2 regions of the Desulfotomaculum defluvii genome follow, and region 2 is predicted to be linked to the other one. Evidence: a T-box and tRNA genes for the amino acid it is inferred to sense, from the RefSeq annotation. Region 2 holds a T-box; the other holds one or more tRNA genes.

Region 1 (7,271 bases), on a different contig from region 2:
CTCCAAAAATTTATGGAGCGGAAGACGGGATTCGAACCCGCGACCCTCGCCTTGGCAAGGCGATGCTCTACCACTGAGCCACTTCCGCATACATGTCTTACTGACGAATATTAATATAGCATACGAAGTATAGACTAGTCAATATCCAAGTTATGGCTAACTAAATCATATTTTTTATATGGAAAATATTTACTATTTTAAATCAAACTGGAAGGAATTTACATTTAATTGGAGAAACCTTTAGTAAAACAGCATAGGGGGTATTGTTCAGTGTTTCAAAAATATAGACAAATTATTAATCGGGTTAAGGGTTTGGACAAGCCCTTATCTTCATTAACCAGAGCGGAAAGAAATGATGTATTAAATCTATCTATACGTCAAGAAGAACTGGAAAAACAAATTGGTCAACATATCAAACAGAGTTTCAAAGAATTACAAGACGGTTTAGAAGTTGTGGCCGAATGGGTAAGTTTAATGAAAGAAGATGCTATAAAGGCACTGGGTATCGGAGGAACTCCAGAAGAAGTGTTAGCCCTAGAAGAAACTCTAGCCCAAGCTTCTTCTTTAAACCAGCAAATTTCAGGTCTAACCCTAGCCAATTTTTCTTCTTCGGAGAAAAATAAACCTAACAAAGAATCTAACCAGAAACAAAAAAGCGATGAACATTTAAAGGCTCCGGTTAGCATCATTAAAGCCAAAACTCCAAAATCTAATCATACTCTGCCGGTAGTTCATTCTACTATTGATATGGTCGAAAACAACCATGAGGAAAATATTGTTACTAAGGTTTTAGAGGAGATCTCAGAGTCAGTTGTTACTGCAGCACCTACTATGCAAATATCAGATGTATTTAATCTACCAAGAATCACTACTCAAAAAAGTAGACCTGCCAAAAGGAAAAAACGTTAAGGTTTTCTATTGTTAATTAAGTATTATTATAAATGGTAAATTCCCAAAATAACCAAAAAGCCATCTGTTAACAGATGGCTTTAATTATTAAATGGAGGCGGCACCCAGATTCGAACTGGGGGATAAAGGATTTGCAGTCCTCTGCCTTACCACTTGGCTATGCCGCCAGCTTATACTAATGGAGCGGAAGACGGGATTCGAACCCGCGACCCTCGCCTTGGCAAGGCGATGCTCTACCACTGAGCCACTTCCGCATAATGGTGCCTCGAGCCGGAATCGAACCAGCGACACGCGGATTTTCAGTCCGCTGCTCTACCAACTGAGCTATCGAGGCACTGCTGACGCTTATAAAATATATCATAGTATGACATGTTTCGCAATAGTTTTTGAATACTTTTTAAAAAAATTCTAATCAAAATCCATTATAATCCAGTGCTGCCAAAACCACCCTTTCCTCTTTCTGTATCGCTTAATTCTTCGCATTCCACAAGTTCTATATCAGGAAGAGTATGAATGATGGCCTGGGCTATTCGGTCCCCTGCTTTAAAGGATACTTCATAGTGACCTGAGTTATGTAGCAACACAACAACCTCACCCCGGTAGTCGGAATCTACAACACCCACTGCATTGCTTAGGGTAATACCGTACTTCTTGGCATTACCGCTGCGGGGGTATATCAACATCGCATAAGATGGAGGTAGCTCAAAGGCTAGTCCCGTCCTTACCGATTTATGTTCTCCGGGGCAAATAGTAAAATCCTCTATCGTATGTAAATCAAAGCCAGCACTTTCTGGGGTTGCGCGTTTAGGCACTTCTGCTCTTTCATGAAGTTTTTTAATTCTCACTATACAATTTTTAAAGCTGAACAATTTACATTGCCTAAATGGGTACAATGCTTCATCCCTCGGTATTTTAATTTCTTGTATTTCGCATTTATAGTCTCCCCGAATAATCTCCACCCCATAGCGGCATCTTTTGCAGGTTTCTAACATCTTATTCACCCCTAAGAATAGGATTTGTGATATTTGTCACTTCGACATTCTATATGAACTTTCCCTTCTAATTTTAAAAACTTTTTGTCACTAATTTGACAATGGCCATTTTTTACGCATATTTTAATTGACAGCGTAATATAAATAAATTATATTAGTATTATTACTGCGATAATATTTCATAAATACAAGGAGGTAAAGATATGAAAAACATATTACTGTTAAAACGTATTCGTAAACAGGCTATAACCTGGATTGTGTTACCAGCAGTAATTGGCTTAGGTTGGGTTTATCCACCTGTAGGTTTCCTTTTATTAGTATGCATGGTTGGTGCAGTGGGTATGTCTTTCTTTAGTGGACGATCCTGGTGTGACTGGATGTGTCCAAGAGGTGCATTCTACGACGTCTTCTTCCAAAAATTCAATCAAGGAAAAACTGTTCCAAAATGGTTACGTTCCAACAAGCTTCGTACTTTTATGGTGGGTTTGATAATCACCGTCCTAGGAACTCAGCTTTATTTTGCCTGGGGCGATTTGCACGGCATGGGTATGGCCTTTGTTCGTCTACTGACCATAACCACAGCTGTGGGCATTATTTTAGGCCTTACTGTGCACTCTCGGGGTTGGTGCCATATTTGCCCCATGGGTACATTGGCTAGTTGGTTTGGTAAGGGTAAAAAGCCACTATATATAAATAGTGAAAAATGCACTAACTGTGGTTTATGCACAAAGGCCTGTCCAATGGGTTTAGTTCCCAATTTTGATGAAAATGGCCAACTTACTGATCCAGACTGCATAAAATGTGGAAGCTGTGTAGTAACTTGCAACCGTAAAGTATTAAGCTTTGATTACCCTATTAATGATATTAAAAAGTCCGCTTAAATAAAAAATGACACCTTAATCGGTGTCATTTTTTATATCTTATACCAATGGCTAAACATGAAAGAAACTCCCGAGTTAAAATCGGGAGTTTCTTATTGGAGGCGGCACCCAGATTCGAACTGGGGGATAAAGGATTTGCAGTCCTCTGCCTTACCACTTGGCTATGCCGCCAACATATATAATATAATGGAGCGGAAGACGGGATTCGAACCCGCGACCCTCGCCTTGGCAAGGCGATGCTCTACCACTGAGCCACTTCCGCACACTTTACAATGGTGCCTCGAGCCGGAATCGAACCAGCGACACGCGGATTTTCAGTCCGCTGCTCTACCAACTGAGCTATCGAGGCATATTAATGGCGGAGCTGACGGGAGTCGAACCCGCGTTCTCCTGCGTGACAGGCAGGCATGTTAGGCCACTACACCACAGCTCCAATTCAGCTAGCTTTCGCTCGCTGACATTGATTAGTATACAAAAACTAAACCCAGAAGTCAAACATTATTTTAAGTTTTTTACGTTTGGAAAATATTATATGCTCGATTTGCCAAAAACCAAGATAGCTTCCCGTACAAGCTTAGCACCCAATAACGCTGTTCTTTCAGAGTGGTCATACACGGGACTAATCTCCACCAAATCCATACCGACCACATTTAATTCTTTCATTAAATAAATCGCATCTAAAATTTCTGTCGAAGAACATCCACCTGGTTCAGCGGTACCAGTACCTGGTGCATAGGCTGGATCCACCACATCAATATCCAGTGTAATGTACACTGGGTGCCCTGTTAGCTCTGGCAATACTTGTTTTAAAGGTTCCAGTACCTTGCCAGGGAACATCCGGGTATTCGCTCTGGCATAGTCGAACTCCTCTCGGGTACCGGAGCGAATACCAAATTGATAGATATTTTGCCCTCCCACCAAATCAGCTACCCGTCTCATAACCGAAGCATGGGAAAGGGTCTGCCCCATGTAGTCCTGACGTAAATCCGCATGGGCATCAAAATGGATTACCTTCAAATCAGGATACTTTTGAACAACTTGCTTAATTACTGGCAGGCTAATTAAATGCTCGCCACCAAGTACCAAAGGGAATTTATCATCTCGGATAATCCTATCTACAACTTGACCAATCTTATCCAAACTTTCCAGGACATGACCAAAGGGTATCGAAATATCACCAGCGTCATAATAGGTATACTCCGCCAGATCACGATCTAACAACACACTGTATTCCTCTAGTCCAATGGAAACCTGCCGAATAGCCTGGGGGCCTTGGCGTGTCCCTGGTCTAAAGCTTACAGTAAAATCCATTGGTGCCCCCACTAGAACTAAGTTAGAACTTTCGTAATCCTGGGATGCACCCATAAATCCAGAGCATTGATCCAATAGATCAAACATTGGTAATCCCCCGTTATTTATTGATTAATTCCTGCACAAAGTTAGGCAATACAAAGGCAGCCCTATGGATATCATGGTTGTAGTAACGTGTTTTATAGTTGGGTCTGGTACTAAAATCAACAGCCTTGGGATCGTATTTTTTAGACCCCATAGTAAAGGTCCAGCAGCCACTGGGATAGGTAGGTACATATGCTAGGTATAAATTAGTAATTGGATACAGGGAACGAATATCTTGGTTTACCTTTGGAATTAACTCCTTATTATAATAGGGAGATTCAGTTTGTGCTACAAAGATACCCTCTTCCTTTAGGGCATTATAACAATCCTTATAGAAGTTTCCTTCGAATAGTCCCACAGCAGGTCCAATGGGATCAGTGGAATCCACAATTATGATATCAAATTCATTTTTATGATCCCTTACATATTGAATGCCATCCACGCAATGAACTTCAACCTTTGGATCAGACAATGCACAAGCAATCTCTGGTAAGTATTCTTTAGAGACCTCCACAACCCGACGATCAATCTCTACCAGAACAGCCTTTTCAACACTGGGATGTTTAATAATTTCACGGATTGCACCACCGTCACCGCCTCCGATGACCAGTACTTTTTTAGGGTTTTCATGAGTATTTAAAGCCACATGGCTAATCATTTCATGATAAACGAATTCATCTCTAATACTTGTCATAATAATATTGTCCAACCAGAGCATGCGCCCACAAAGAGGAGTATCAACAACGGCAAGATGCTGAAACTCTGTTTGCTCTTCGTGTAAAACTTTACTTACTTCAATACTCAGGGCCAATCCGGAAACAATCCCTCTCTCGGTGTACCATAATTCCATTTCTAGACCTCCTTGTAATACTAATACCAAAGGGGAACCGCTGCCAGGGCACAACCAGTTTTTTCAACCTTATGTTCTGTGGAAGCAATTTTAATTTCCTTTAGTTCCATACCACGGGTTTCAAAGGCTTCTTTCAACATATTGTTAATATTTCTTTCAGCTTCTTCTTTGCTACATTTACCCGAGAACTCCATAATAACCCCGAAGGAATCACTGGAGTTAATACCTACTCCTACACAGGCAGAAATAATCTCACCAGGGATATCACTTACAATGTAGCCATAGGCTGTTGGAACTAGGGAGCCTGGAGGTAAAACCATACCGGGATCCTCTTGACTTCCCGGAGGCAGAATGCTAGATACTCTCAAAAGGTTTATATTCCCTATACGTGCTTTAAGTAGTGCATTGTCAAATGCCGTAAGCTTACTTTTTCCTTCGGAGGAAGCTGCTGTAACGAAATACTTCTTAGGAGTGGGTAGCATTCTTATATCTCCTTTCAATTTTATTGCTTTTCCATCATTCTCCCTAACAACAAAACATATTATACCAAACGGCAGTTAAAAATAAACTGTTTTTTTCCAAAGCAAAAAATAAAATACATTCTAAAACCTAATTGACAGGAATGAGTTTTTCTCACCCGGGCATCCTATTTTGGAACGACTTAATAAATTTTTAAGGGGGTAAATGCATGAAGACAATTACTGGTTTTTTTTCCTCCAAGGAGCAAGCAGAAAGAGCTATCAGTGAATTGCGCCGCATTGGCTATGATAAGGATATCTCTTTAGTTGCCAAGGGTGAGGAAAAAAGGCAAGATGGATCAATGACATCCAATTTTACCGGTGGAGACGGTGTAGGCGATGGTGCAGCTAGCGGTGCCACCATTGGTGGTTTGGCTGGTTTAGCCTTGGGTGCCGGTGCCTTAGCAATTCCTGGTTTTGGTCCTTTGGTGGCTGCTGGTCCAATCGCTGCTATGTTATCAGGTGCTGCCACTGGTGGCATTGCAGGTGGACTGGCTGATTATGGTATTCCTGCAGAAAAAGGTCGGGAATTTGAACAACGTATCCGTGAGGGTAAAATGTTAGTTACTGTTAAAGCCGATGATGGTACAGCAGAAAAAGCTGCCCAAGCTTTAAGGACTGCTGGTGGGGACAACGTAGAAATCCATTAGAAAAAATGGCTTACGCCACTGCGTAAGCCATTTTTATATAACCTAACCTTACATCGGACCTATGCCGTAGGCCGTACTCACTATCGATTCTCATCAATTTTACTTCTCATATCTCTTACTACATCTGAATCGGAAATCTTCTCCGTGGGCACCATCGCTGGTCTATCAAATAAATGTCGCTTCATACTAAATTCTGAGGTAACACTATCAATTTGAATAGAATCCACTGCAATTAAGTGATTTTTCTGACCATCATCATAAAAGTTCAACAACATAACAGAGTAGGGTCTCTTCTCCACTTCCTGAAGCATGCCTAGACCAGAAGCACCAGACGTACCAGCATTGATTAGTACACTCTCCCCCACTTTCTCTACTTGATACTGATGATTATGCCCAAAGAGTAATACGGGTGCTTGACCCGCCAGGGGATGAGCTACATAGGGACTATGTACGGCTAGAATATCAAAGGGCTTTGCTGAATTATCGGCTTGTTGTGCTAAGAATGCTTTAATACGCTTTACAAATTGTACTTCCTCTTCTTCAGAAACTGATTTTATGTTATTGGTACGAGAAGCTGGATCATGAAAACCAATAATTCTTAAACCACTTATTTCCGTGGAGTTTTCCAAAACAATGACCTTCCCCTTTAACTCTTTCATTTTTTTAATGGTACTAGGAGAATCATGATTACCAGCAATAAATAAGTACGGAACTGGTAAGTCTTTTATGCGTTCTAAAAGCAGTCCTTCCAAGGGGGTTCCATAATCACTAATGTCCCCTGTATCGATAATAAAATCTACTTCAAATAATTCTGCCATTCTCCGAACAACTTCTATACCAGCAGGATTATTATGAAGATCTGATACATGAAGAACCTTAGTAGTGTTATTTGACTGGGTAATGGGATATAGGTTATCAACTTGTTGATAGAGCAAGTAAAAATTCTCTGCCACCAATTGCAGTTTATTACTCATAGTATCTATTTGGGCAATGGCTTCTTCTACAACTCCAATCATCCAAGGAGCAGCCTTTAATGCCCCCTCATATTCGGGATTTGAGAATCTATTGGCATCAAA
Region 2 (7,271 bases):
CTCAGGAATCTGATTAAAACCGTGTAATCTTGCTACTTCTTCTACCAGATCCCACTCACCAAAGATGTCTGGTCGGAAGGTAGGAACAGTAACCAATAGTTCTTCCCCCTGCTCCTGTACTCTAAATTGCAAGTTTTCCATGATTTGTACAATTTCCGATTTGGGGATTTCCACTCCCAGCATCCAATTTACCCGACTGGGTCTGAGCAAGATAGTTTTTTCAGCTATAGGGTTAGGAAATTGATCGATGGCCCCCGAAACAACAATTCCCCCTGCCAGTTGTTGAATTAATTGTAAAGCCCTGTCTGCAACCTTCTTGCAATTGTTAATGTCAATTCCTTTTTCAAAGCGTACGGATGATTCCGAACGTAGTCCTAGGGCCTTGGAAGTTCGCCGTACATTAATAGGATGAAAGTAAGCGGATTCAATAAGAACATTTACTGTATCGGCAGTAACCTCACTGTCCAGTCCTCCCATGACCCCGGCAACAGCCACCGGACCTTTTTCATCGGTAATGGCCAACATTTCAGGGTTTAAGGTACGCTCTACACCATCTAGAGAGACAATTTTTTCATTTTCTTTGGCTCGGCGGACAATAATATGGTGGTTAGCAAGTTTATCATAATCAAAGGCATGTAGTGGTTGACCAGTTTCCAACATGACGTAGTTCGTTACGTCTACCACATTACTAATAGGTCTCACACCAGCTGCCCGCAGTCGATTTTGCAACCAAATTGGTGAAGCCCCTATCTTAATTCCCTTAATTACTCGCCCCACGTAACGCCTACACAAATCAGGGTCTTCTATCTCGATTTTAGCTATTTCATTGATATTTTCCTGGTTTTCCTCTAATTTTGGCACAGGAACCTTTAATCTAGTATTTAATAAGGCCGCCACATCTCGGGCAACACCAATCATGCTAAGGGCATCGCCGCGATTGGGGGTAAGGTCTAATTCCAGCACGGAATCGGATAAACCTAATACTTCCTTAGCATCCAAGCCCACTTTTACATCATCAGGTAAAATTAAAATGCCATTAGCCATATCGGCGGAAAGGAGTTTACTTTCCATTCCCAATTCTTGGCCAGAGCAAAGCATCCCCCGGGACTCCACGCCTCTAAGTTTAGAACGCTTAATCTGCAATCCCTTGGCCAATTTTGCACCTTCCAGGGCCACTGGAACCATATGACCCTCCCGCACATTGGTGGCACCAGTAACAATTTGCAAAGGCTCATCTTTACCTGCATCCACCTGACAAACCACCAGTTTATCAGCGTTAGGGTGTTTTTCTATTTTTGTGATCCGCCCGGTAACAACATTTTCAATTTCAGCACCCAGTTCTTCCACAACATCTACAGCCAGCCCGGATAGGGTTAGCCTATCAGCCAATTCCTGGGGTGTAATCTGAATATCAACATAATCTTTAAGCCATTGGTAAGAAACTCGCATGGTTATCTAAAAACCTCCCGAATCTAGAATTGTGCCAGAAAACGCAAATCGTTATCAAATAACAACCGAAGATCATCTATGCCATACTTCAGCATAGCAATTCGCTCAACCCCCATACCAAAGGCAAAACCTGTTACTTCCTCGGGGTTGTAGCCAGACATCTCTAGGACTCTGGGATGTACCATACCCGAACCAAGAATTTCCAGCCAACCACTCCCCTTACAAACTCTACAGCCGCTTCCTTTACAATTGAAGCAGGAGATATCCACTTCTGCACTGGGCTCAGTAAATGGAAAATAACTGGGACGCAATCTAGTCTTGGTTTCAGGCCCAAACATTTGCTTAGCAAAGGTAGCTAATATGCCCTTTAAATCTGCAAAGGTAATATGCTTATCCACGGCCAGACCTTCCACCTGGTGAAACATAGGAGAGTGGGTTGCATCATCATCTCTACGATATACTCGACCTGGACAAATTATTTTTATTGGCACCTGAGGCACCATTTTTTCCATTGTCCTTGCCTGCACAGGAGAAGTATGGGTTCTTAAAAGAACCTCTGGATTAATAAAGAATGTGTCTTGCATATCTCTAGCCGGGTGGTCTTTAGGCAAGTTTAAAGCTTCAAAATTGTAGTAATCCAGCTCCACCTCTGGCCCTTCGGCAATTTTAAAGCCTAAGCCCATAAAAATACTTTCTATTTCCTGCATCACCTGGGTCAGCGGGTGTAATCTACCCAAGCCGAAACGGTGACCTGGCAGAGTAACATCAAGGGTTTCAGCAGCCAACTTTTGTTCCTTTTGGGCTTCTTTAATCAGGTTATTTCTTTCTTCTAGAGCCCTTTCAATTTCTGCCCTTACTTCATTGGCCACCTGTCCCACCTTGGGCCTTTCCTCTGCGGATAAAGCACCCATACCCCGTAAAACCTGTGTAACTTCACCTTTTTTTCCTAGGTATTTAACTCGAATATCATTGATTGCTTCTGGGGTATGGGCATCCCTGAGAGCAGTTAGCGCTTCCTGAGACAAAGTTCTTAATTTTTGCTCCATGACGATCCTCCTGTAAAAATAAGATAAAATAATAAAAAAACCGTCCCTAAAATTAGGGACGGATCAGCTCCGTGGTACCACCCAAATTGTTCTAGAATCAAGAACCACTTAGAGGATAAATTAACATTTATCCACTTCTGATAACGGTAGAAGAACCGGCGAAACCTACTAGTATGTAAATACGTTCAGAACGCAGCTCAGGGGTGAACTTTCCGGAGTTTTTCTTTAAAAGGGCTTCCAGTCTTGACCCTTTCTCCCTGTAAAGAAAAATCTACATACTTTTCCCCGTCATTGCACTGGCATTATTAGTGTAGAACCAGCCGGCGATAATTTATATACGCTGTAACCGACCCGGTTGCTTCGAACAGGTTCCAAAAAAATTCGGCGGTTATCAACACGTAACCACAACCTTTCATCCTTTTTTGGGGACCTTTCGACACTGATTATATCATATGGGTCTAAGCAAAACAAGGAAGTTTACTGAATTTTATGCCTCTGCCTAGTTGCTTCATAAAGGATAATAGAAGTTGCTATAGCAACATTTAAGGATTCTGCATTGCCGGGCATTAGTATGGTGATCTTTTGATGTTTATGGCAGAAGATTTCCTTTCTAGGCCCAGCCCCTTCATTGCCCACCACTATTCCCACCGGTTCTTGAAGATTTGCCCCAAAGACAGGGATACCATCCGCGGGATCTCCTATCAGCAGGGTAATCCCTAAGGAAATTAGGTAATTTAATACACCCTCTACATCCTCAGCCTGCATCACCGGCAAGTGGAACAAGGAACCCATTGTTGAGCGCAAGGTTTTGGGATTGTATAGATCTACTGTACCTTTAAGTAAAATAACACCACTGGCTGCCGCAGCGTCAGAGGAACGAATAATGGTACCAAGGTTGCCTGGGTCCTGTACACCATCTACAATAACTACCAAAGGGTGTTGTCCAGGTTTTACCACATCCCCCAGAGTATAATCCGGTTGCCAAAGCACCGCCAGCACTCCCTGGGGAGTCTCTGTATCGGTCAATTCCCTCATGATACTCTCAGACACTTCAAGGGTTTCTATCCCTTTACCTCTGGCCTGTTCTAACAGCATCATACCCCGTTCTAGTTGGGTTCCCTGCGCTGTATACAGTAAGTAATCTGCAGTCCAATTGCTAGCCAAAGCCTCTTCAACAAAGCGAATACCTTCAACTATAAACTTTCTTTCCCTTTGGCGAAAATTTCGTTGTGCTAGTCGTTTTATATATTTCACGTGTGCATTTTGGGTTGATGTAATCATTGGATCTCCACCATCTCATTTTTTAAAATTTAACATTTCCTTTATAACCACTAGTATATCCTTCCCATGCAATTGGCTGTGCAAGGGATATTGCACCTACCAATTCGTCAGATTATCTTTCCTAATGAACAAAATCCAATGCTCTCTCCTAGGGCTGAGGGCTTTTATATAGCAAAAGCATGGTCCAAGACCATGCTTTAGTTCATCACTAATGGGTTTTTAGGCAAGCTTGGACTTAGCAAGCTCAACAAGTTGGCCAAATGCCTTGGCATCGTTTACTGCCAGATCAGCCAGCATTTTACGGTTTACTTCTACACCAGCTTTTTTCAGACCGTTAATGAAGCGGCTATAGGACAGACCATTCATACGGGTTGCTGCGTTGATACGAGCAATCCATAGTTTACGGAAATCACGTTTTTTCTGACGACGGTCTCTATAAGCATAAAATAAAGCTTTCATAACAGCCTGGTTGGCTACCCGAAACAGCTTGCTACGGGAAGCTCTATAACCTTTGGCCAGTTTTAAAACCTTTCTATGTCTATTACGAGAAACCACACTGCTTTTAGCCCGTGGCATGATGATTACCTCCTTTTACTTAAAAAAATCAACTTTTAATAGGGCAGTAGTCTTTTAAGACGAATTACATCAGACTCATGAACAATGGTAGATTGGCGTAAGTTACGCTTACGTTTAGGAGACTTTTTACCAAGAATGTGGCTGTGAAAAGCGTGCCAGCCACGAATTTTACCAGTGGCAGTTTTCTTAAATCTCTTAGCAGCCCCACGGTGGGTTTTAATTTTAGGCATCTAGGGCAACTCCTTTCTAATCTTGCTTATCATTTTTTGGTGCTAAGATCATAATCATGTTTTTACCTTCAAGCTTAGCGTGTCTTTCCACAATGCAAATATCTTTCAGGTCTTGGGCCAAACGTTCCAGGAGGGATCTTCCCAGCTCTGTATGAACAATTTCTCTGCCACGGAACATGATAGTAACCTTGACCTTATCCCCATCTTTTAGGAAGCGTTCAGCATTCTTGGATTTTACAGAATAGTCATGATCCTCAATGCGAGGGCGAAGTTTAACCTCTTTAATCTGAATAATCCGCTGTTTTTTCTTGGCTTCCTTCTCTCGCTTGCTTTGCTCATATTTAAATTTACCAAAATCCATAATACGGCAAACCGGCGGTTTTGCTTGGGCAGCAACCTCCACAAGATCCAGCTGTTTTTCCTCTGCTAAACGCAGAGCTTCTTTAAGAGGCATAATGCCCAGCTGGTTGTTTTCAGCATCTACTACCCGTACTTCACGTGCTCTAATTTCCTCATTAATGCGTTGCTCTTGTTTTGAAATATATATTCACCTCCAAAATTTAAAGTCAAAACAAAAATAAAAAGCGGGTGACAAACACCCGCTTATAGACACAACTATAAATATAATTTGTGTTAGATAACCCTACTAACTATAGTCGTAAGGTGAGAAGCGGGATGCTTCTACTTGCAATTATATTAAGTTCAACAGATGACATTGTACCATAGACTACCTATGGAGTCAAGGCTTTCCCTTTAGACTTAGAAAATTGCCTTACTTTTAATGTCCTCTTCAATCTTTTTAATGAACTCTTCCACAGCAATGGCGCCAATATCTCCCTTGCCCCGTTGACGTACAGCAACAGTTCCCTGCTCCATTTCCCGATCACCTATCACCAACATATAGGGGACTTTTTGGGTTTGAGCTTCCCGAATCTTATAATTGATCTTTTCATTTCTGGCATCCAGCTCCACCCGAACATCCAGATCATTCAGTCGTTTTACTAATTCTTTGGCATATTCATGATGCTTATCTGTGATAGGTAACACTTTAACCTGTACCGGCGCCAACCAAACCGGGAAAGCTCCTGCGAAATGCTCTGTGAGAATACCAATAAACCGTTCAATGCTACCGAACACAACCCTATGAATCATAACCGGACGGTGCTTTTGACCATCTTCACCAACATAGGTAAGTTCAAATTTTTCCGGCATTTGGAAATCAAGCTGAATGGTACCACACTGCCAGGTTCTTCCTAAACTATCGGTTAAATGAAAGTCAATCTTCGGACCATAAAATGCCCCATCGCCCTCATTCACTGTATAATCCATTTTTTTAGCTTCCAGGGCATCCCGCAGAGAATTTGTTGCAGTTTCCCACATCTCATCGGAGCCCATTGATTTTTCCGGACGGGTAGACAGTTCCACATGATAGCTTAAACCAAAGGTATTATAGAAATAATCAAACAGGTCAATTACCCCGATAATCTCGTCCTTAATCTGGCTGGGTAACATGAAGATATGTGCATCATCCTGGGTAAAGCAGCGCACCCGCATCAGGCCATGTAAAGCACCTGACAACTCGTGGCGGTGAACCAAACCCAGTTCACCCCAGCGCAGGGGAAGATCACGGTAACTGTGCATTTTAGTTCTGTAAACCAGAATACTGCCTGGGCAGTTCATGGGCTTTACTGCATAATCTCCTTCATCTATCTTAGTAAAATACATATTTTCTTTGTAATGATCCCAGTGTCCGGATTGTTCCCATAGGCCACGATTTAAGATAATAGGTGTGCGTATTTCCTGATAGCCACGCTTTTTATGTTCCCCACGCCAGAAGTTTTCCAATTCATTGCGTAATACCATGCCCTTGGGATGGAAAAAGGGGAAACCTGGTCCCTCTTCCTGAATACTAAAGAGATCTAGCTCGTGACCTAGTTTTCTATGGTCACGACGCTTAGCTTCCTCAATACGAAACAGGTGCTCATCCAATAAGGCTTTTTTGGGGAAAGAGGTACCATATATACGCTGCAGCATTTTGTTTTTCTCACTGCCTCGCCAATAAGCTCCGGCAATGCTCATTAATTTAATGCTTTTTAATTTCCCGGTGGAAGGTACGTGAGGACCAGCACACAGATCATTAAAATCCCCCTGGTGGTAGCAAGAGATAACAGCATCCTCAGGAAGATCTGTAATTAGTTCTACCTTGTAAATTTCGCCCTGCTTTTTAAAGTGTTCCAAGGCCTCTTCCCGGGAAAGTTCAACCCTTTTAAAAGGAATATCTTCCTTAATAATGCGATCCATTTCTTTTTCAATTTGTTCAATTTGAGCTGGCGTAAATGGTTGTTCTACATCAAAGTCATAATAATAACCATCTTGAATGGCGGGACCAATTGCTAGTTTGGCACCTGGAAATAATCTTTTAACAGCCTGGGCTAAAACGTGGGCTGTACTATGCCTGTAGACCTTTTTTCCCTCTTCGTCATTAAAGGTGAATAATTCTAAAGTGGCATCTTCATTTATGGGATACTCAAGATCCACGATTTTACCGTTAATTTTGCCGGCTAAGACCTCCCTGGCTAAACCCTGACTGATACTTTTAGCAACATCCAATACAGTAGTTCCTGCGGGATATTCTCTGATAGAGCCGTCTTTTAGTGTTACCTTTATCATTGTATTTTCTCCTTTCGGT

What was found. A T-box is a leader RNA that pairs with one kind of tRNA and senses whether it is charged. The one in region 2 lies ahead of pheS (phenylalanine--tRNA ligase subunit alpha), so its partner is inferred to be a tRNA-Phe.
Region 1: it encodes a tRNA-Phe, which carries the amino acid that the T-box ahead of pheS (phenylalanine--tRNA ligase subunit alpha) is inferred to sense. The anticodon was not compared.

What each region holds. Positions count from the first base shown of each region.
Region 1 is NZ_BAAHYV010000008.1:56,287-63,557, reverse strand. Features, by position in the region: tRNA gene ACYQ03_RS15630 (tRNA-Asp) at 1-4, opposite strand, end outside; tRNA gene ACYQ03_RS15625 (tRNA-Gly) at 14-88, opposite strand; gene ACYQ03_RS15620 (hypothetical protein) at 271-909, shown strand; tRNA gene ACYQ03_RS15615 (tRNA-Cys) at 1,002-1,076, opposite strand; tRNA gene ACYQ03_RS15610 (tRNA-Gly) at 1,089-1,163, opposite strand; tRNA gene ACYQ03_RS15605 (tRNA-Phe) at 1,168-1,243, opposite strand; gene dut (dUTP diphosphatase) at 1,332-1,901, opposite strand; gene ACYQ03_RS15595 (4Fe-4S binding protein) at 2,105-2,782, shown strand; tRNA gene ACYQ03_RS15590 (tRNA-Cys) at 2,879-2,953, opposite strand; tRNA gene ACYQ03_RS15585 (tRNA-Gly) at 2,970-3,044, opposite strand; tRNA gene ACYQ03_RS15580 (tRNA-Phe) at 3,056-3,131, opposite strand; tRNA gene ACYQ03_RS15575 (tRNA-Asp) at 3,139-3,215, opposite strand; gene speB (agmatinase) at 3,311-4,180, opposite strand; gene speE (polyamine aminopropyltransferase) at 4,194-5,027, opposite strand; gene ACYQ03_RS15560 (pyruvoyl-dependent arginine decarboxylase) at 5,048-5,509, opposite strand; gene ACYQ03_RS15555 (hypothetical protein) at 5,716-6,195, shown strand; gene ACYQ03_RS15550 (metallophosphoesterase family protein) at 6,276-7,271, opposite strand, start outside.
Region 2 is NZ_BAAHYV010000007.1:1,146,695-1,153,965, forward strand. Features, by position in the region: gene pheT (phenylalanine--tRNA ligase subunit beta) at 1-1,449, opposite strand, end outside; gene pheS (phenylalanine--tRNA ligase subunit alpha) at 1,473-2,495, opposite strand; T-box leader at 2,547-2,796, opposite strand; gene ACYQ03_RS12695 (TrmH family RNA methyltransferase) at 2,973-3,776, opposite strand; gene rplT (50S ribosomal protein L20) at 3,996-4,352, opposite strand; gene rpmI (50S ribosomal protein L35) at 4,388-4,582, opposite strand; gene infC (translation initiation factor IF-3) at 4,599-5,129, opposite strand; ribosomal protein L20 leader region at 5,153-5,275, opposite strand; gene thrS (threonine--tRNA ligase) at 5,342-7,252, opposite strand.